DNA from 4 places in the Leminorella grimontii genome. Region 3 is predicted to be linked to each of the others. Evidence: predicted binding sites of a transcription regulator. Region 3 holds the regulator's gene; each other region holds the start of a gene.
The links. The regulator PurR, encoded in region 3, represses purine synthesis genes. The targets are predictions, from matches to a motif close to CANGCAAACGTTTGCNTG.
Positions count from the first base shown of each region.

Region 1 (5,312 bases), 810 kb from region 3:
GCATGGCTTAAGGGCGCTGCTTCTGTAGGCGTAACGGCCGGCGCATCGGCGCCTGACGTGCTGGTTCAGGCCGTGATAGACAAGCTGCGCGCGCTGGGCGGCCAGCCCGCCGTCGAAATGGAAGGGCGCGAAGAAAGCATCGTTTTTGAAGTGCCGAAAGAGCTGCGGGTGAAGCAGGTTGACTGAAAGGCGATAGCGCTTTAACGACAGATATCCTGACGGGCTGAATTTTCAGCCCGTTTTTTTACACGTTGCGGTTCAAATATAAGAATAACTGTTCGAACCGCCTGAAGAATAAATAAATGTGTTTGTCACGCCGTAGGGTAGGGCGTTAATCTGACGCATAACTATGGCGTTAACTATTCAGAGGAACAGCATGTCAACTAAACAGGTTAGGATTGCCATCGCCGGTGCGGGCGGGCGCATGGGGCGTCAACTGATTCAGGCCGTATCTCAGGCCGAAGGCGTAGTTTTGGGCGCCGCGCTGGAGCGCAAGGGATCGTCGCTGGTTGGCGTAGACGCGGGCGAACTGGCCGGTATCGGCGCCGTAGGCGTCAAGATTAACGACCGTCTTGAGGCGGTTGCCAACGATTTTGATATTTTTATCGATTTTACGCGCCCAGAGGGCACGTTGGCGCACATGGCCTTTTGCCGTCAGCATCGTAAAGGAATGGTTATCGGCACGACCGGTTTTGACGATGCGGGAAAGGTCGCTATTGAGCAGGCATCGCAAGAGATCCCCGTCGTATTCGCCGCCAACTTTAGCGTAGGCGTAAACCTCGTACTGAAGCTGCTTGAGCAGGCGGCGAAAGTGATGGGCGACTATACCGATATTGAGATTATTGAAGCCCATCACCGCCATAAGGTAGACGCCCCTTCAGGGACCGCGCTTGCAATGGGAGAAGCGATTGCCAATACGCTCGGCAGAGACCTGAAAAAGTGCGCAGTGTACGGGCGTGAAGGCCATACCGGCGAGCGGGACCGACAAACTATCGGCTTTGCGACGCTGCGCGCCGGCGATATCGTGGGTGAGCATACGGCTATGTTTGCCGACATTGGCGAGCGCGTAGAAATTACCCACAAGGCTTCAAGCAGAATGACGTTCGCTAACGGCGCCGTGCGTGCCGCCGAGTGGGTAAGTCAGTACAAGTCAGGTTTGTACAATATGAGAGACGTTTTGTCCCTCAATGACTGATTATTGACGTCTTTTTTACTTAAAGGTGAGTATTTTATTGTGCTCGCCTTTTTTATTTTTTATTCAATATCATTGAATTGTTTTCGTTTATTTATTTTATGTGTGTTTGGATTGTTTTTTTAATATAACTGATGTTTTTTATATTTATCTTCCTTTTTATCCCGTCTTTATAACTAAATTATCCCCATCTCGCCCTAATTCCTCTTTTTAACTTTATTTTTCACAATAAGTCATAGCCAAACGTTTTCTATTGTGATGTTGTTTTATTTTTTTTGAGATTATCCTGTCATTTCTTGTTGAGATCTCAAAAAAACAACATAAAATGCGTGTTTGTGTGGACAAAAGGCGGCTCGATCTTTAGAATGCGCCCAATTTGCTCAAAATTTGCCAACGGGGCTTTTTTTGTGCCTATTTAGAAGGTATAGTTAAATGCATTAATATGCACTATTTGTGACTGTTTATTCTATTTGGGAGGACGCTTTGAGTAAAGCTGCGCTACTGGTTCTGGAAGATGGAACCCAATTTTATGGCCGCGCAATCGGGGCCGTAGGCACGGCGGTTGGGGAAGTGGTATTCAATACTTCCATGACCGGTTATCAAGAAATTCTGACAGACCCATCCTATTCTCGCCAAATCGTTACTCTTACCTATCCCCACATCGGCAACGTCGGTACTAACTCGTCCGACGAGGAGTCCTCTGCCGTTCATGCGCAGGGGCTGATTATTCGCGACCTTCCCCTTATAGCCAGCAACTTTCGCAGTCAAGAAAGCCTGTCCGACTACCTAAAGCGTCATAATATCGTCGCCATTGCGGATATCGATACCCGCAAGCTGACCCGACTGCTTCGCGAGAAGGGCGCTCAAAACGGCTGCATTATCGCAGGCGACTCGCCCGACGCGAAGCTTGCGCTGGAAAAGGCGCTGGCCTTCCCTGGGCTGAAAGGGATGGACCTGGCCAAAGAAGTCACAACCAAAGAAGCCTATAGCTGGACTCAGGGAAGCTGGTCGCTGATGAGCGGTTTGCCGACGGCGAAGGGCGAAAGCGAGCTGCCTTACCACGTTGTGGCCTACGACTACGGCGTGAAGCGCAACATCCTGCGTATGCTGGTCGACCGAGGCTGTCGCCTGACGGTGGTTCCGGCCCAAACGCCGGCAGAAACCGTGCTGGCGATGAACCCTGACGGCATCTTCCTTTCTAACGGCCCCGGCGACCCGGCGCCCTGCGACTACGCCATCAGCGCCATCGCGCACTTCCTGACCACCGACGTTCCGGTCTTTGGCATCTGCCTGGGGCACCAGCTGTTGGCGCTTGCCAGCGGCGCTAAAACCGAAAAGATGAAGTTTGGCCACCACGGCGGCAACCACCCGGTCAAGGATCTCGACGGCAACCGCGTGATGATTACCGCCCAGAACCACGGCTTTGCCGTCGATGAGTCAACGCTGCCCGCCAACCTTCGGCCGACGCATAAGTCTCTGTTTGACGGAACGCTGCAGGGGATTCACCGGACGGATAAACCGGCCTTTAGCTTCCAGGGACACCCGGAAGCCAGCCCCGGGCCGCACGACGCCGCCCCGCTGTTTGACCATTTTATTGAACTGATTCAGACCTACCGTGTGAACAAAGCAAACTAGATCGGGAGCCATTGACTATGCCAAAACGTACAGACATTAAGAGTATCCTGATCCTTGGCGCAGGCCCGATCGTTATCGGTCAGGCCTGCGAGTTCGACTACTCCGGCGCACAGGCCTGTAAGGCCCTCAGAGAAGAGGGCTACCGCGTCGTTCTGGTTAACTCCAACCCGGCCACCATCATGACCGACCCGGAGATGGCCGACGCCACCTATATTGAACCCATTCACTGGGAAGTGGTGCGTAAGATTATTGAAAAAGAGCGCCCGGATGCCGTGCTGCCCACCATGGGGGGGCAAACGGCCCTCAACTGCGCGCTGGAGCTTGAGCGTCAGGGCGTGCTGGCCGAGTTCGGCGTGACCATGATTGGCGCGACCGCCGACGCGATTGATAAAGCCGAAGACCGCCAGCGCTTCGATAAGGCGATGAAAAAGATCGGGCTGGAAACCGCCCGTTCCGGCATAGCCCACACGATGGAAGAGGCGCACGCCGTTGCGGCCGACGTTGGTTTCCCCTGCATTATCCGCCCTTCGTTCACCATGGGCGGCACCGGCGGCGGCATCGCCTACAACCGGGAAGAGTTTGAAGAAATTTGCGAGCGTGGCCTGGACCTGTCGCCGACTAAAGAGCTGCTGATTGACGAATCGCTGATCGGCTGGAAAGAGTATGAAATGGAAGTGGTGCGGGATAAAAACGACAACTGCATCATCGTTTGTTCCATCGAAAACTTTGACGCAATGGGGATTCACACCGGCGACTCGATTACCGTAGCACCAGCCCAGACGCTGACGGACAAAGAGTACCAAATCATGCGCAACGCCTCGATGGCGGTGCTGCGCGAAATCGGCGTTGAAACCGGCGGCTCGAACGTCCAGTTCGCCGTTAACCCGAAAAACGGACGTCTGATCGTCATTGAGATGAACCCGCGGGTGTCTCGCTCCTCTGCTCTGGCCTCTAAGGCGACCGGTTTCCCGATCGCCAAGATCGCGGCCAAGCTGGCGGTTGGCTACACTCTTGACGAACTGATGAACGACATCACCGGCGGCAGAACGCCGGCCTCGTTTGAGCCTTCTATCGACTACGTCGTGACTAAAATTCCCCGCTTCAACTTTGAAAAATTCGCTGGCGCTAACGACCGCCTAACGACCCAGATGAAGTCGGTCGGCGAGGTGATGGCGATTGGCCGCACCCAGCAGGAGTCGCTGCAAAAGGCGCTTCGCGGTTTGGAAGTGGGCGCAGCCGGGTTTGACCCCAAGGTGAATCTGGACGACGCCGATGCGCTGACCCGCATTCGCCGCGAGCTGAAAGAGGCGGGCGCGGAGCGAATCTGGTACATCGCTGACGCCTTCCGCGCCGGTATGTCGGTCGACGGCATATTCAACCTGACCAACATTGACCGCTGGTTCCTGGTTCAAATCGAAGAGCTGGTCAACCTGGAAGCGAAGGTGGAGGAGCTTGGCGTGACCGGGCTGGATGAGGTCTTCCTGCGTCAGCTTAAGCGCAAGGGGTTTGCCGACGCGCGTCTGGCCAAGCTTGCCGGCGTTTCAGAGGCGGAAGTGCGTAAGCTGCGCCATAAGTTCAACCTGTTCCCGGTCTATAAGCGGGTCGACACCTGCGCGGCCGAGTTTGCTACCGATACCGCCTACATGTACTCCACGTACGAAGATGAGTGTGAAGCCAATCCGAACAGCGATCGGCCAAAGGTGATGGTGCTGGGCGGCGGGCCAAACCGCATAGGGCAGGGCATCGAGTTTGACTACTGCTGCGTGCACGCGGCAATGGCGCTGCGGGAAGACGGGTTTGAAACCATCATGGTTAACTGTAACCCGGAAACCGTCTCTACCGACTACGACACATCCGATCGCCTCTACTTTGAGCCGGTTACGCTGGAAGACGTGCTGGAAATCGTGCGCGTCGAGCAGCCGCAGGGCGTTATCGTTCAGTACGGCGGCCAGACGCCGCTGAAGCTGGCGCGTGCCCTTGAGGCCGCGGGCGTACCGATTATCGGCACCTCGCCGGACGCCATCGACCGCGCCGAAGACCGCGAGCGCTTCCAGCAGGCGGTTAACCGTCTGGGGCTGCGCCAGCCGGCGAACGCTACCGTATCGACCATCGAGATGGCGGTGGACAAGGCAGCAACCATCGGTTATCCGCTGGTGGTTCGCCCCTCCTACGTATTAGGCGGGCGCGCGATGGAGATTGTCTACGACGAGGGCGACCTTCGCCGCTACTTCCAAACCGCCGTCAGCGTGTCTAACGATGCGCCGGTGCTGTTGGACCGCTTCCTCGACGATGCCATCGAAGTGGACGTCGACGCCATCTGCGACGGTGAGCGCGTGCTTATCGGCGGCATTATGGAGCACATCGAACAGGCGGGCGTGCACTCCGGCGATTCGGCCTGTTCGCTGCCGGCCTATACCCTCAGCCAGGACATACAGGACGAAATGCGTCGCCAGGTCGAGAAGCTGGCGTTTGAGCTGTGCGTTCG
Region 1 is NZ_CP146357.1:3,036,798-3,042,109, reverse strand. It holds gene ispH (4-hydroxy-3-methylbut-2-enyl diphosphate reductase) at 1-186, shown strand, start outside; gene dapB (4-hydroxy-tetrahydrodipicolinate reductase) at 377-1,195, shown strand; gene carA (glutamine-hydrolyzing carbamoyl-phosphate synthase small subunit) at 1,676-2,827, shown strand; gene carB (carbamoyl-phosphate synthase large subunit) at 2,845-5,312, shown strand, end outside.
Region 1: carA (glutamine-hydrolyzing carbamoyl-phosphate synthase small subunit) is a predicted target of PurR. The motif match lies at 1,429-1,446, and genes of this name have one in related genera.

Region 2 (5,312 bases), 110 kb from region 3:
ATAATGCGATAGATCCGTTCGATATCGATGCTGGCGCGCATCTGGCGCGCCAGCCTTTCGTACTCCTGCTCTTTGAAGGCGCTAAAGCTGCTATCCTGCGCAAGCGACGCGAGCCCTTTGCGCAGTCGAAGCCGGTTGAGCAACGTTCTGGCAAACGGCCCTTCGTCAAACAGGCCGTGCAGATAGCTGCCCATCACGTTGCCTTCCGCGTTTATCGCGCCGTCCGTCTCGCAAACGGCCGCTCCGTTACGGGCGTTCAGGCGGCAGAATGAAGATAAGGGCGCACAGCCCACCGTCTGCCCCATGTGAATTTCATAACCGGTAACAGGGATTTCACCAAGCGAGGAAAAAATGCCCGTTCCCTCCGGTGAATCAATTGTGGCACTCACCTGCGCCGTCGTTTTCTGCGGGAAAAAACGCGTCTCAATCGGCAGCACCCCCAGCCCCTCGCATTCCTCAATGCCGGACTCCACGCCGTCGAATACGCGCCGCCCCAGCATCTGATAGCCGCCGCAAATGCCCACGATCGGTACGCCGAGCGTAGAAAGCCTGCGTACCTCATCCGCCAATCCGCTGTCGTGCAGATAGTTCAGATCCCCTATCGTATTTTTACTTCCGGGAATAATCAGCAGATCCGGATAACCAATCGTCTCTCCGCGCGCCACATAGCGCAAAAGGACGTCAGGCTGAGCGGCCAGTGCATTAAAATCGGTGAAGTTAGACATATACGGCAGGTGAATGACGGCAACGTCCAGCTCTTCGCCTTTGGCTCGCCGCAGCTGTCGGTACTTGTTTTGGCTAACGCCTACGCTGTCCTCGTCTTCCAAAGACAGCGTCATAAACGGCATTACGCCCAGCACCGGTACGCCGGTCAGCTTTTCAATGGCGTCAACGCCGGGCGCCAGCAGTGCGATGTCGCCTCGAAACTTATTGATAATAACGCCCTTAATTCTGGCGCGTTCCTCTTCCGACAGCAAAGCCAGCGTGCCGTAAATGGCGGCAAAAACGCCGCCGCGATCGATATCGGCGACTAAAATAACCGGTGCATCGACTCGCTCGGCCAGCCCCATATTGACCAGATCGCCTTCGCGCAGGTTGATCTCCGCCGGGCTGCCTGCGCCTTCGATTACGATTGCGTCGAATTCATCCGCCAGGCTGCAGTAGGCCCGTTCAACGATTTCCATCAGGCGCGGTTTGCTCTGGTGGTAGCTTTGGGCTTCCATATCGCTAAGCGCTTTCCCCATCAGCACAACCTGGGCCCGACAGTCGCTGGTCGGCTTAAGCAATATGGGGTTCATTCGCACGTCGGGGGCAATGCCTGCGGCTTCGGCCTGAAAGATCTGGGCTCGCCCCATTTCTTCCCCGCTGGCCGTAATGCCTGAATTCAGCGCCATATTTTGCGATTTAAACGGCGCAACGCGAAGGCCATCCTGTCGGAAAATACGGCACAGGCCTGCGGTCAAGACGCTCTTACCAACGTCCGACGCGGTTCCCTGCAACATGATGGATAAGGTCATAAAAAGCGGCTACCCTTGCGCTAAGAAAAATACAAAATGAAAGCGTGGTCTCAACGTTAGAATACCGTTTTTTGCGCTACCGCCCAACTGACACAGCCAGCTATGGAGAAACGCGACCTCCTTAGTCATACTTCAAAAGAAAGTGTTATACAACTAAACGGAGCCTTTTCATGCCCTACGTTAACATCAAAATCACGCGCGAAGGCGCAACTCAGGAACAGAAAAAGCAGTTGATAGAAGGCGTCACCCAGCTTTTGGTGGACGTGCTGAATAAAAATCCGGCCACGACCGTCGTCGTGATTGACGAGGTCGATACCGACAACTGGGGTATCGGCGGCGTTCCCGTTACCGAGCTAAGAAAAATCCCGCGCTGAGTTAACCACCGTCGCGTTTTCTCGACCTAGCCCAAGCGTGGCGGTTTCAGGAAAGCATCGCGTCATCAACCGAATACTTAACGATGACGCGATTGTGGTACAGGCGCTCTGACGTCAGGATCTGCGGATCCTGCCCTTTGGTTGATATGTCCCGCCAGATCTCGTTGTGACGATACACCGCCTTCCCTTCGCGCACGAACCGGTGTTCCTTTTGATAAACGTGATATTTAACGTCTCTTTGCGCGGTACACAGCAGCTCGCCCTCCAGCTGATGTTCGGCGACGTTAAACACCAGTTGGAAGGTGTCTTGCGTTGGGTTATAGAGCACCAAATCGATATAGTTATAAAAAATGGCGGCGCCGGAGCCAAACGGCAAAATGCGCCCTTCGTCAGGGAAAGGATCGAAGCTGTGATTGGCTCGCTCAACCACCTTCAGCGGCGAATGCAGCGCCATCCAGTGAATCAGGTTGCTTAACTGGCAAATTCCGCCGCCGACGCCGCTCCTCGCTTCGCCAAACGACAGCTCCATGCCTTCCACAAAGCCGCGGCTGCGGGTGGGCTTCCCTACCAGTTTACAGAAAGAAAAGTACTCACCGGGGCCGATAACGATGCCGCTGGTCGCTGCCGTCGCCAGGCGCAGGTTAATCACTTTGTTATGCTGCAACGCCATGTCGCAGTCTCCCAGCCTGCGGATAAGCTTGGACGTATGCTTGATAAAGCGATATTCAAGGCGATTGGGATCGATGCGGCTTGCATACCGGCGAGAGGAGAAGCGCCAGCTTAACCGCCGAAACAGCCTGCGCTGTTCGACCCTTAGCCGATAAAGTACGGGATGATAAGAAGACAGCGGTTTGCGCACGGGAGTTAGTCCATTAACGGAAAGCGGTGAGGCATACTGGCCGACGTTTATGTGCTGGGCATGAAGTACGCCGGTCAAATCTCCTTTTTGGCGCGGTTCTTTGTTTCAAAAAGAAATAATGCCTTATACATCAAATTGTTTTATAGCATCTTCAGACATCTATCTCATAAACTGAAAGCAAACGTTTGCATTTTTACGAAAACGTTTGCTATACTACGCGCAGAAGATAAAAAAACGATGAAAACCGTCCTTTTGGTTGGTTTTATAAAAACTTAATCTCCCTGATTACGGTCGTGCCGCTACACTATGTGTAGCGGCATTTTTCTTTTTTAAGGCCTCTGAAATCAGGGAAATAGCACACCCGGTTCAAACAGCCTACGGAGAAAAAAAGTGGCCGATGTCGCAAGCAGCGTATCCATGACCAAGCCAAAGCGTTCGCTTTTACAGCGCCTGTTCAAGCTCGAAGAACACGGCACAACGGTAAGAACCGAACTTATCGCCAGCTTTACTACCTTCATCACGATGGTTTACGTGATTTTCGTCAACCCGCAGATCCTCGGCGCCGCCGGCATGGACATGAAGGCCGTGTTCGTTACCACCGCGCTTATCACCGCCGTGGGTTGCATTCTGATGGGCTTTATCGCCAACCTTCCGATAGCCGTAGCGCCGGGCATGGGCATCAACGCCTACTTTGCCTACGTGCTGGTCGCCGGTATGGGGCTTGCCTGGCAAACTGGGATGACGATTGTCTTTCTCGGCGCGGTCGGCTTTTTCCTGCTGTCCATATTCCGCGTTCGCTACTGGATGGTGTCGAATATTCCCCTCTCGCTGCGTATCGGCATCGGCAGCGGATGCGGCCTGCTTATTGCGCTGATCGGACTTCATAATGCCGGCATCATCGTCGCCAACCCCGACACCATGGTCACTATCGGCAACGTCAAGTCCATCCCCTTCGCGCTGGGCAGCCTGGGCTTTCTCTTGATTGCCGTTCTGGCCTATCGCGGCCTGCACGCGGCAGTGCTGATTTCCTTCGCCGTCGTCACGTTTATCGGCTGGCTTTTGGGCGACGTACAGTACAAAGGCGTGCTGAGCGTCCCGCCAGACATCTCCCCGGTCGTCGGCCAGCTCGATCTGAGCGGCGCGCTCAATATGACGCTGGCGGGCATCATCATCTCTGTGATGCTGATTAATCTGTTCGAATCCTCCGGCACGCTAATCGCCGTCACCGACAAAGCGGGCCTGGCTGATGAAAAAGGCTGCTACCCGAATCAGCAAAAGTCCCTGTGCATTGACAGCCTGAGCTCCGTCGGCGGCGCCTTTATGGGCACGTCTGCGGTGACCGCCTATATCGAAAGCACCTCCGGCGTCGTCGTCGGCGGCCGTACCGGCCTGATGGCGGTCGGCGTCGGCGTGCTATTCCTGCTGGCGATTTTCTTCTCGCCGCTGGCGGAAATGGTGCCCGCCTACGCGACCGCCGGCGCCCTGATTTACATCGGCGTGTTGATGATGTCCGACCTGACCCGCATTGACTGGAACGACCTGACCGAGTCGGTCCCGGCCTTCGTTGCGACCGTAATGATGCCGTTTAGCTTCACCATTACCGAAGGGATCGCCGCAGGCTTCGTCGTCTACTCGTTTATGAAACTCGGCACCGGGCGCTGGCGTGAAGTCTCCGCCTGCACCGCGGTAATGACCCTTTTGTTCCTAGGACGCTACATCTTTTTATAAAAACTGGAGTATCAGGCATGTTACAAGAAGACTTACGTGAAATGATCGACGCCGGCGCCGCCAAGCGCGCTGCGGATCTGGTTATCTGCAACGGCCAGTTGGTCAACGTAAACTCTGCGGAAATCTATCCGGCCGACGTGGCTATCTATCGCTCGCAAATCGTCGCCACCGGCGATGTGTCCGACTATATCGGCCCTAATACCCAGCGCATCGACGCCAAGGGCAAGTATCTGGTCCCCGGGCTTATCGACGGCCACCTGCACATCGAATGCAGCAAGCTCTCCATGACCAGCTTCGCCAAGGCGGTAGTACCACACGGCACCACCAGCATTATTTCCGGTCTGGATCAGTACGTTGTCACGTCCGGGCTTGAGGGTATTCGCGAAGTGCTTGACGAAATCGACCAAGGCCCGCTGAAGGTATTCTGGGGGCTGCCGTTCATCACGCCCTATACCCTGCCCCAAAGCAACGTCGGCTTTAACGTCACGGCTGAGACCCACCGTGAAGTACAAAAGTGGCCGGAAGTGTTCGGCATATGGGAAACCGTATCCGAGTTCGTAGAAAACCAGCACGACGACGTGATGAAGGCCATTGAGCTGGCGCGCGAAAACCGCCTGCCTGTATTCGGCTGCGCGCCGATGACCCGCGGCAAGAAGCTGAACTCCGTCCTGTGCGCTGGCCTGCGTCTGGACCACGAAAGCTACGATCATCAGGAGATGATGGAGAAAGTGCGCAAAGGCATGTACGTGCTGATCCGCGAATCCTCCATCTCCCACTTCATGCGTGAAAACATGAAGATCGTGACGCATCTGAATCCGCGTATCTCTCGCCGCG
Region 2 is NZ_CP146357.1:2,336,469-2,341,780, forward strand. It holds gene V8L73_RS10940 (cobyric acid synthase) at 1-1,517, opposite strand, end outside; gene V8L73_RS10945 (2-hydroxymuconate tautomerase family protein) at 1,688-1,891, shown strand; gene V8L73_RS10950 (VanW family protein) at 1,938-2,828, opposite strand; gene V8L73_RS10955 (NCS2 family permease) at 3,168-4,478, shown strand; gene V8L73_RS10960 (adenine deaminase) at 4,496-5,312, shown strand, end outside.
Region 2: V8L73_RS10955 (NCS2 family permease) is a predicted target of PurR. The motif match lies at 2,925-2,942, and genes of this name have one in related genera.

Region 3 (5,312 bases):
ACGAAGCGGAAGCCGTGCTGGCCCACGAAATTAGCCATATCGCTAACGGTGACATGGTCACAATGACGCTGATTCAGGGCGTTGTGAACACCTTCGTTATATTCGCTTCTCGCCTTATCGCTCAGGTGGCGTCGGGCTTTATGAACCGAGACGGAGAGAGCTCCTCTTCGGGGAATACGATGGTCTACTTCGCCGTTTCCATGGTGCTTGAGCTGGTGTTTGGCATTCTGGCCAGCATCATTACCATGTGGTTCTCTCGCCACCGTGAGTTCAAGGCGGACGCCGGTTCGGCTAACCTGGTTGGCCGCGAGAAGATGATTGCGGCGCTACAGCGGCTAAAGACCAGCTATGAGCCGCAGGAAGAATCCAGCATGATGGCGTTTTGTATTAACGGTAAGGCGAAGACCTTCAGCGAGCTGTTTATGTCCCACCCGCCGTTGGATAAGCGTATTGAGGCCCTGCGGGCCGGTAGTTACAAGTAACGTTGAATAAAAATGGAAAGCCCGAACAGACGTTCGGGCTTTTTTATGCGCTTAGGCTCTATTTGCTAAAGGCTTTTGTCAGGCTAAACGGCATTGCCTGATAGCCCCGCGTTCCGTGTAGCTGAATTTCAACGGAAGGTTCGGTTTCTCCCCACTTGAACTCTTCAATATAGGGATTAGGCAGGCTGGTGAAGGCGCCAACGGCAAGGTCAAACGAGCCGCCAGCGGTTGCCGAGTAGACGAAAACGGAGTTTTTATCCTGCTGGTATTCGGTGATTGAAGTGACGGGGCTGAACCACTCATTGCCGCGTTCTTTACCGTATTCCCACACCTGCTGTACCGTTTTATTCTTTTGGTCAATCTTATAAATGACCGCTCGGCTGTACTTCATGCTGGGCATCGCAGGCTGTTCCATGCCGCGTCCGTCACCGTTGTCAAAGGCGGAAACGTAGATGGAGTCGCCTTTACTCATGCTGTCGATTTTAAAGGCCGTATGCTGAGTCCAGGTCCAGTCGAAGCCGCCTTCACAGACGCTGTTTTCACATTTGATTTTCTGCCCCTTGGCGTCAACGGGGGTCAACACGGCTGAATCAAAGGGCGCTTTCCATCCTTCGGGCGCGCTGAGGATCCATTTCACCTTCTTGTCGCGGCCAATCTTTATAATGGCGCTCTGGTGGCGGGAGCTAATGATAATGGAGTCGTCTTCGCTGTCATAGTCAACGCTGTTGACGTGAGCCCAGTTGCGGCCCGGCCCGCTGCCGACAATATCACCGAACTTGTCAGAGGAGTCCAATGCGGCCAGATCTTCCGCGCTTAAGGTATGGCCGGCCTGGCTTGCATCGATATTCAGGCAAACGGCGCCCTGATCGAGGGTTTTCATCACAACGTCGCGATAGGGGTCAAGGATGTCAAACAGCCGCCATTCGTCCACCACTACGCCGTTTTGATCGACTTCGGCAATCACGTCGCGCACGGTGCGAACGTTCTTACCGTCGGCGCGCTTATGGTTGGAGCTGGCTACGCGCAGGAAGTAATGGCCGTTGGCGGCGTTATCCATCGAGTGGGAGAAGTCGTTGTAGTTGTCGGGCAACCGGCGATTAAAGATTTCTCTTCCCATGATGTCATACTTCACGTAGCGCTGGCCGTAGCCCCAGCTTAGCGCACCGTCGTCGTTTTGCTTAAAGCCCATCATTACGCCGGCTTTATAGATAGATTTCAGATCGTAAATAGGATTGGCGAACATATACCAGCGGATATCGCCGGAAGTGTCGATAATGGCGTTGACAGGGTAGAAATTCCACTCAAGCGCGCCGCCAACGGGGTTATTCCATACGGTGCGGGTGCCGTTTCCTGACTTGTCCTGTAGATTGTTGAGCAGATAGAGTCGGTCTTTAAATTCAGGGGCGACTTTTTTAACGTTTACGGTGAAAAATGAAGCCTGTTCCTCTTTGGTTCCAGCTGATTCCGTATAGGCAGGAGGAGCATAGACGGTGTAGCTTTCTTTAATTTTTTCACTTTTTTCGCCGTAGAGGCGGATATATTCAACTTCAATCGTGTTGACGTAATCGGGATAAAGGCCGAAAACGGGGATCCCACCGTAGGTCAGAAGGTATTTATTGTTTACCTGATATTTGATTTCCTGACCGTTCGCCTTAGGCACAATACGAACCGATGCGTCTCTTAGTACGTAACCGCCGTTGCGGATAATTGCCGTCAGTGGCGCAATATCGTATGGGTTCATGACGACTTCGCCTATTTGACCTTGAACCTGATAGTCCAGCTTTGCTCCGCTCGCTCCACCAATAGCCAGTGCCGTAGAGGGCAAAGCTGATAATAAAGCTGCCGACAGCGCAAGGGAGGTTAACGCATATTTAAATTTCATAACATTCTCCAGTTACTTGAACGTAAATCCGTCTTATCTATTCAATCTTTCTCAAGATATTTGAGTGACTCTTTGTAATTGGTTGTTGCTGGATGTTTTTAAATATGAAAATAATAATATTTGGTTACAATTGACTTGAATATAATTACTTTTGACAATAAAGAGAATCGCCAATTTGCGAATAATGATTTTTCGAAAATCGAAATATAGGGATGAAAAACAAAGAGAAGGCCTCGTAGAATGGAGGCCTTGGGGATGAAGAGATAAATCAATTAACCGCGTATACGTCGCCGTCGCGAAACTCCAGCTTAATCAGACGTGAACGCTCAAGCTCAAGGCGATGGGCTCCTTTGCTTTTATAGTTGGCGAACAGAAATACGTTATCTGCGGGTTTACCGTAAAGGGGAACGTTTCTAAGCGTTACCGACGTTCCGGGCCGAACAACGATTGGCCAGACGATGAGTCCCTTGGCGTTTTTTTTCAGAAGGTCGCTTTTTTCTTTAAACCATTGTTCAGACGTATAGTGTTCCAATTGAGCGGTTAACCTGCCACCTTCAACGGCAACAAAGTCGACAAGGATTGGCTCTCCTTCGTTAGCTTTGGGAGTAACGCTGTATTCCAGATTATTCATCCGAACGCCGGGCAACAGAGAACAGCCCGTCATCAGCGCGACGAATAAACTAATGGTTGCTGTACGCTTAACTAACCTCATAGGACTATCACCGTGTTGGCATCGGCGGCGCTTTAGCGCCTGTTATTACATCCGATGCGGTAAAAGGGCGTCCTGAACCTGACTGCTTCTCAGGTTTAACTATAGGAAGAGAATGGCGGAGGGGCAAACGAAAAGCCCGCCAGAGAGGCGGGCCTGCGGACTATTTCTTCAGATAGGGACCATCGGCAACGGAATTGCGCTCAACCAGCTCGGGGTGCAGTTCAATCGAGTGGTAGGTTTCGCGCTTGTTGATTATGCGATCGAGCAGCATGTCCAGCGCCATCTCCGCCAGGTTTTCTTTTGGCTGTTGAATCGTCGTCAAGGGCGGGTTGTAAAAACGCGTATTGCGAATGTCGTCGTAACCGATGACGGAGATATCGTCGGGAACCCGTAACCCCATTTCGCCAGCGGCGCACAGCGCACCCATGGCGATGACGTCTCCACCGCAAAATAGCGCCGTTGGGCGCTTTTGGGCTTTTAACAGCTTCATCATACCGTCATACCCTTCCTGCGGCTGGAAGTCCGCCTCAACAATCCACTCATCGGGGATGTCGATGTTGGCCTCTTTCAGCGCGTGCAGGAAACCGCTATGTCGCTCCCGTCCGGTAAATTCATTTAGCTGGCCGGTAATGGTGGCGATATCTCGATGGCCTCGGTCTATCAAATAGCGTGCGGCCAGATACCCGCCGTGGAAGCCGTTATCTTCGATATTGTCGGTAAAGTCGCTGTGTTTACCCCAGTCCATCACCATCATGGGAATATGCTGATAGTCGTTTAGTAGTTCAAGCAGGGGGGGATGATACTCAGAACACATTACTAAAAGGCCGTCTACGCGCTTTTGCGCCAGCATGGCCAGATAGGCCTGCTGTTTTTCAAGATCGTTTTGAGTATTGCAAAGGATAAGCGTATAGCCCTTTTTATAACAGGCCGACTCTACGGCCTGAATGACTTCGGCGAAGTAGGGCGAACCGCTGCTGGTCGCCAACAGCCCCAGCGTTTTAGTACTGTTAACCTTCAGGCTGCGGGCGACGGCGCTGGGCGAATAGCTGAGTTCTTTTATGGCGGCCCAGACGGCAGTTTTAGTATCTTCCGCAACAAAACGGGTTTTATTGATGACGTGGGATACCGTCGTCGTTGAAACGCCGGCGCGTTTCGCTACGTCTTTAATGGTTGCCATAAAAGCGGGTTCTCCTGTGCCTATACCGTTCGTTGCTCAGATGACAGTGTAAGCGGGTAAGTTAACGTTTGCCTTTTCAATTACACATTAAAAGCAAAACGGTGTAGAATTTGTATCATACGCACTGGCGCTAACTTACGTTATCGTTATCAGTGATGCTTGGCGATGAATTTTGGCGCATTTAATTCAAAAGTAAAAGGGCTGTAGCGGAAAGAACGCAACGTTTTTTGCGGTTTTCGCACCTTTAGCCGAAATAGGGCTGATAAACTCACGTTAACATTACCCCCAATTAGTAAAAAAGGAGTCCAAGATGTCTGCTGAATTAAAGTGGTCTTTAAGCACGGTCGTTTTTGCTTTGTTCGTTATCGTGACTTACAGCCTGATTGCCGTTACGCACTAATCGTTTTTAAATACCCGACAGCGCCGATGTCGGGTATTGTTTTTAATGACGTCAAAGCGCAGCGATGGAACGTCGCGTTTTCAGGTTAGCGGTTTGTCGGTGAGTGAGAATGTTCCCTTGTGGAACATATTTTTTTGAAATCAATAGAGTAAAATCGGTGTTTCAACATGGAGGCAGAATGACTCACCATAAGGCTAGAGCGTTGGCTTTAGTGAAGCGGATCGTCGGGATTGTTATTTTTATACCTGCGCTGATTTCGACGGTGATATCCGTACTTAAGTACCTGGTAGCGCCTAAAAGCCAGATGCAGGAAATGACGGCGACTATCATGGATTTCTTGCAGGTGATGTTCAACATCGTGCGCCAATATACTTCTTTTCTTGAGTACTTTTGGACTAACTCGCCGGTGCCGAATATTCAAAACTGGACTGCATCCAACACCGTTTGGTTTATCGTTATCTTTTTGCTGATTTTCGTTGGGCTAGCGCTCTCTGCCTCCGGCGCAAGGTTAGCCAAGCGAGTTTATAACGTGCAGGAAGGCGTGACGGAGCGAGCGATCCTTGAAGCAATGAACGGTGAACAGGCCCGTTCAAAGCAGGAGCTGCAGAAGCTGATTTCGATTCCAAACACCTCCATTTTTGCGCAGATAACCGAGCTTT
Region 3 is NZ_CP146357.1:2,228,081-2,233,392, reverse strand. It holds gene htpX (protease HtpX) at 1-482, shown strand, start outside; gene V8L73_RS10470 (aryl-sulfate sulfotransferase) at 541-2,364, opposite strand; gene V8L73_RS10465 (hypothetical protein) at 2,633-3,076, opposite strand; gene purR (HTH-type transcriptional repressor PurR) at 3,237-4,253, opposite strand; gene V8L73_RS10455 (YnhF family membrane protein) at 4,564-4,653, shown strand; gene V8L73_RS10450 (YniB family protein) at 4,832-5,312, shown strand, end outside.

Region 4 (5,312 bases), 1.2 Mb from region 3:
CCTTGCTCAAGAAAAAGATCGCTGGCGGCCTTAATAATTTTTTGCTGTTTTAGCTTTGTCGATGGGCGCATGTAAATACCTCGCGAATGTCGTGTCATTAGAACAGCATTCGTTCTGCTATGCAATTCCCCTTAGTTTATTGATTAATAAAAACTAAATTCGAAAAATAGCGCGTTATCGGCCGTTTTACGTACTTATTAGTACGAATTTTGCGCGGGGCGGCCTTTTAACTTTGCCAGATACTGATGCTGGAAAATGCACATACGAATGGCGTCACGATACTCTCCGTTAATAAAAAACTCGTGCTTTAACGTGCCTTCGATTTCAAAGCCCAGCTTGGCGTAAATGTGGATGGCTTTTTCATTTTCCCTGTCGACTATCAGATACAGCTTATACAGGTTGAGCACCGAGAAGGCGTAGTCCATCGCCGAGCGGGCGGCCGCGCTGGCATAGCCTTGGCCTTGAAATGCCGGATCGATAATTATCTGGAACTCCGCCCGGCGGTGAACGTGGGTGATTTCCACCAGCTCAACCAGCCCGACGCGCTGGCCTGCGGCTTCAATGATAAAGCGGCGCTCGCTCTGATCGTGAATGTGCTTGTCGTACAGGTCCGACAGCTCGACGAAGGCTTCGTACGGCTCTTCGAACCAGTAGCGCATGATGCTGGCATTATTATCCAACTGGTGGACAAACCTTAAATCTTCGCGCTCAAGAGGGCGCAGGGTAACGAGGGGACTGTGGCCCGACATGGGAACTCCATAGGAATATAATCGCATTGTTAAAAACGAGCGCGCGGGGCGCCCGTTAACTAGCTTAGTCGGGTTTTTGGTGGGAGGGCAAGGGGCGTTTGTAGGAATGCGGCCAAGAAAATCGACCGCCTTGTGCTATTTAAAGCTGATATCCCTGAGCCGACAGCGCCTCTCCATCCATCCAAACCTTGCCGTCGCGCATGGTGAGCCGCCCGTCGACAAACCAGCTCACCACCAGCGGATAGATGCGGTGCTCCTGCGCCTGAACGCGCTTGGCGAGCGTCTCTTCCGTGTCGTTTTCAAGCACCGGAACGGCGGCCTGAAGAACGACGGGGCCGCCGTCGAGCTCTTCGGTGACGAAGTGGATGGTCGCGCCGTGCTCGGCGTCGCCGTTTTCCAGCGCTCTCTGGTGGGTGTGCAGGCCGGGATATTTCGGCAGCAGGGAAGGGTGGATGTTGAGCAGCCTGCCCGCATAGCGGTTGACGAATGCTGGGCTCAGGATGCGCATGTAGCCTGCCAGCACCACGAGGTCCGGGCGATAGGCGTCGACGGCGTCCGCCAGCGCGGCGTCGTAGGCGGCGCGGTCGGCAAACCCGCCGGGTTCGACCACTTCGGTAGCGATCCCGGCCTGGCGCGCGCGCGTCAGCCCATAGGCGTCGGCGACGTTGCTGAAGACCGCGCAAATGCGGCCGTTAATTTCGCTGCGGGCGCAGGCGCCAATCAGCGCCTGAAGGTTGGATCCGCTGCCGGAAATTAAAACGACGATCCGTTTCATCAGCGGATCACCACGCGCTCATCGCTGTTGGACGCCTGAATTTTGCCAATTTTCCAAGCGGTTTCTCCGGACGCGTTCAGGCGGGCAACGGCGTCGTCGGCAAGCTCCGGCGACAGCGCGATAATCATGCCTACGCCGCAGTTAAAGGTGCGGTACATTTCGCGGCGCTCGACGTTGCCCGCTTTCGCCAGCCAGTCAAAGACCGCAGGCCAGCGCCAGCTGGCTTCATCAATCACGGCCTGCGTTCCTGCGGGCAGAACGCGGGGAATGTTTTCCCAGAAGCCGCCGCCGGTAATGTGGGCGATGGCTTTAGCGTCGACGTGCTCAAGCAAAGACAGGATGGACTTGACGTAAATACGGGTGGGCGCCAGCAGGCTGTCGGCCAGCGGTTTGCCTTCAAGCGTCGCGACCTGAGGGTCGGTTTTGCTGACTTCAAGAATCTTGCGAACCAGCGAATAGCCGTTGGAGTGCGGGCCGCTGGAGGCCAGCGCAATCAGCGCGTCGCCTTCACAAACTCGGCTGCCGTCGATAATTTCGGACTTCTCGACCACGCCGACGCAAAAACCGGCGACGTCGTAGTCTTCACCGTGGTACATGCCGGGCATCTCCGCCGTTTCGCCGCCTACCAGCGCGCAACCGGACTGCTTACAGCCTTCGGCGATGCCGGTAATGACGCGGGCTGCGGTATCGACGTCTAACTTGCCGGTTGCAAAGTAGTCCAGGAAAAACAGCGGTTCAGCGCCTTGAACAATTAAGTCGTTGACGCACATGGCTACCAGGTCGATCCCGATCGTGTCATGGCGCTTAAGGTCCATCGCCAGGCGAAGCTTGGTGCCGACGCCGTCGGTGCCGGAAACCAGCACGGGTTCACGGTACTTCTTAGGCAGAGCGCACAGCGCGCCGAATCCACCGAGGCCGCCCATCACTTCCGGACGGCGGGTTTCTTTGACGACGCCTTTAATACGATCGACTAATGCATTGCCGGCATCGATGTCCACGCCGGCGTCTTTGTAACTTAAGGAAGTTTTCTCAGTCACTTCGGGATCCCCTGGAAGGTATCTGTAGGCTATACATTGGTAAATAATGTTTCGCAAAGCGGCGCTATTCTATCAGGGAAAGCAATCGTTTGCTCCTGTTATTTGGGCTAGCAAATCAGGCCAAGGCGCCGGGTCTGGCGGGCGCTTTTCCGTGTGGCCATTTAGTAATCAGTATTTCATTATTCGAGCAAGCTGTAACCGTTTATGATCTTAATCATGCATTTGACGATCTCTTGCCCGTCGTTATGAGGTATAATTTACCGATTTTTTTGAGAACGACGTGCGCCATCCGCAGCAGGGGAGAAAATAAAAATGAAGATCGTAGTAGTTAGCCATCCGTTAGTTAAGCACAAGCTGGGCCTGATGCGTGAAGAAGACATCAGTACCAAGCGCTTTCGTGAACTGGCGTCAGAAGTTGGCAGCCTGCTGACCTATGAGGCAACTGCAGATTTAGAAACCGAAAAAGTGACTATCAACGGCTGGAACGGCCCGGTTGAAATCGATCAGATTAAAGGCAAAAAGATAACCGTCGTTCCTATCCTGCGTGCGGGCCTGGGCATGATGGAGGGCGTTTTGGAGCACGTGCCTAGCGCGCGCATCAGCGTCGTCGGCGTATATCGCGATGAAGAAACGCTTAAGCCGGTGCCTTATTTCCAGAAGCTGGTTTCCAACATTGAAGAGCGCATGGCGCTGGTGGTTGACCCGATGCTGGCGACCGGCGGCTCTATGATTGCAACGATTGATCTGCTGAAGAAGGCGGGCTGTCACTCTATTAAGGTACTGGTGCTGGTTGCCGCGCCGGAAGGCGTTGCGGCGCTGGAAGCGGCGCATCCTGACGTAGAGCTGTATACCGCCTCTATCGATCAGGGCCTGAACGACAAAGGCTATATCATTCCGGGCCTTGGCGACGCCGGCGATAAGATCTTCGGTACCAAGTAATACGGGTAGCGGTTTTTTAAGCCGCAGCCTCCTTTCGACAGGGACGTGCTTACGGCGTCAACGTTAGGGTTGGCGCCTAATCAGGCTTGACAGATAAGGGGTTTCGAATGTCTCGATATCACAGTTTTTTAGCCGCAGCTCTGACGCTGGCGCTTGCCGCGCCGGTATGGAGTAAAGAAGCGCCGACCAGCAACGCCAACAGCAACGTCAACAGCCGTGAAGTAGCGAGCGCACTGGGCGGCATCACCAATAAAACCTTTTCTTTGCAAGAAGCGCCGGTGTTGAAAGTGGCGTCGTTTAACATCGCTGCCGGTAAGGTGAGCAAGATGTCCGACATCGCCGTCGCCATCCGTGCGATGAACGTCGACATCGTTGCGCTTCAGGAAGTGGACAAGCTGACGGCGCGCAGCGGCAAGGTCGATCAGCTGGCCGAGCTGATGAAGCTGACGGGGATGTACGGCGCGTTTGGCCGTGCAATTGACTTTGACGGCGGTGAATACGGTCTGGCCTATTTGTCAAAGTATCCTATTAAGGATACGGTGATTTACCCACTGCCTTCCGGCCAACGCGAACAGCGGATCGCCTTTGTGGCGAAGGTTGAGGTGCCGCACTTCGCCGCGCCGATAACCGTGGTGAACGCCCATCTGGACACCAAAGAAGATCCCGCGATGCGTTTGGATCAGGTGCGCGAGCTTAACGATCGCACTATTGAGATCCGAGGCATCAAGCTTTTGTTCGGCGATATGAACGACGTTCCCGGAAGCGTAACCTGGCGTGAGCTTGGTCGTTACTGGAACGACATTCAGCCGGCGGATAAAGACGGCCGCAGCTGGCCTGCGGAAAACGCCGAGATAAAAGTCGACTATATTTTTACCGGCAACGCTCAGCGTTGGCATCTGGACAACGTTACCATCCCGAATGCGAACGGTGAATGGGCCGGCGTTAACTGGCCTTCGGTAAGCGATCACCTGCCTATCGTGGCAGAGCTCAGGATGACTGAGCAATAAGGCACTGAGATATGGGCGATACGATCGCCCATATTTATGGCCGCAGTTTATGGACACGGCTTCAAAATGCGCATCGGAAGCGAACAAACGGCCGGTCGTCGATCGGTAAAAAGGAAGCAACAATAACGAATTACGGGCAAGGTACGCTCGCGACGCTTTGCGGGCGCTTATATCATCATTCAGATTAGAGGTTTACGTTATGCAACAGCCGACTATAGCCGGCACTCAGGCTCCGACCTGGCAAAACGTTCTGGTTGGCGCGCAGATGCTGTTTGTCGCATTTGGCGCCCTGGTTCTGGTTCCGCTGATAACCGGGCTGGACACCAACGTGGCGCTGTTTACCGCCGGCGTGGGCACGCTTCTGTTTCAACTTTGCACTAAGGGAAAGGTGCCGGTCTTTCTGGCGTCTTCTTTTGCGTTCATCGTGCCGATTAGCTACGGCGTTCAGACGTGGGGTATTCCTGCGACCATGGGCGGGCTGTTTGCCGCAGGCGTGATGTACATGATTTTTGGCGGGCTGATTAAGCTACGCGGCTCTCGAATTATTGAGATCCTGCTGCCGCCGGTGGTGACCGGCCCGATGATTGCGATTATCGGCCTTACGCTGGCGCCGGCTGCGGTCAACATGGCGTTGGGAAAAAGCGGTGACGGCGGGTCGGTTATTCTGGCCGACTACAGCGCAGCGCTGATGGTTTCCATGCTGTCGCTGCTGACGACGCTTCTGGTGGCCGTATGGGCGAAGGGTATTTTCCGCCTTATCCCTATTCTGTCTGGTATCGTCGTTGGCTACCTGGTCGCCTTGGCG
Region 4 is NZ_CP146357.1:1,055,418-1,060,729, forward strand. It holds gene V8L73_RS05000 (TetR/AcrR family transcriptional regulator) at 1-71, opposite strand, end outside; gene speG (spermidine N1-acetyltransferase) at 198-749, opposite strand; gene purN (phosphoribosylglycinamide formyltransferase) at 889-1,524, opposite strand; gene purM (phosphoribosylformylglycinamidine cyclo-ligase) at 1,524-2,561, opposite strand; gene upp (uracil phosphoribosyltransferase) at 2,874-3,500, shown strand; gene V8L73_RS05025 (endonuclease/exonuclease/phosphatase family protein) at 3,608-4,507, shown strand; gene V8L73_RS05030 (uracil-xanthine permease family protein) at 4,707-5,312, shown strand, end outside.
Region 4: purM (phosphoribosylformylglycinamidine cyclo-ligase) is a predicted target of PurR. The motif match lies at 2,640-2,657, and genes of this name have one in related genera.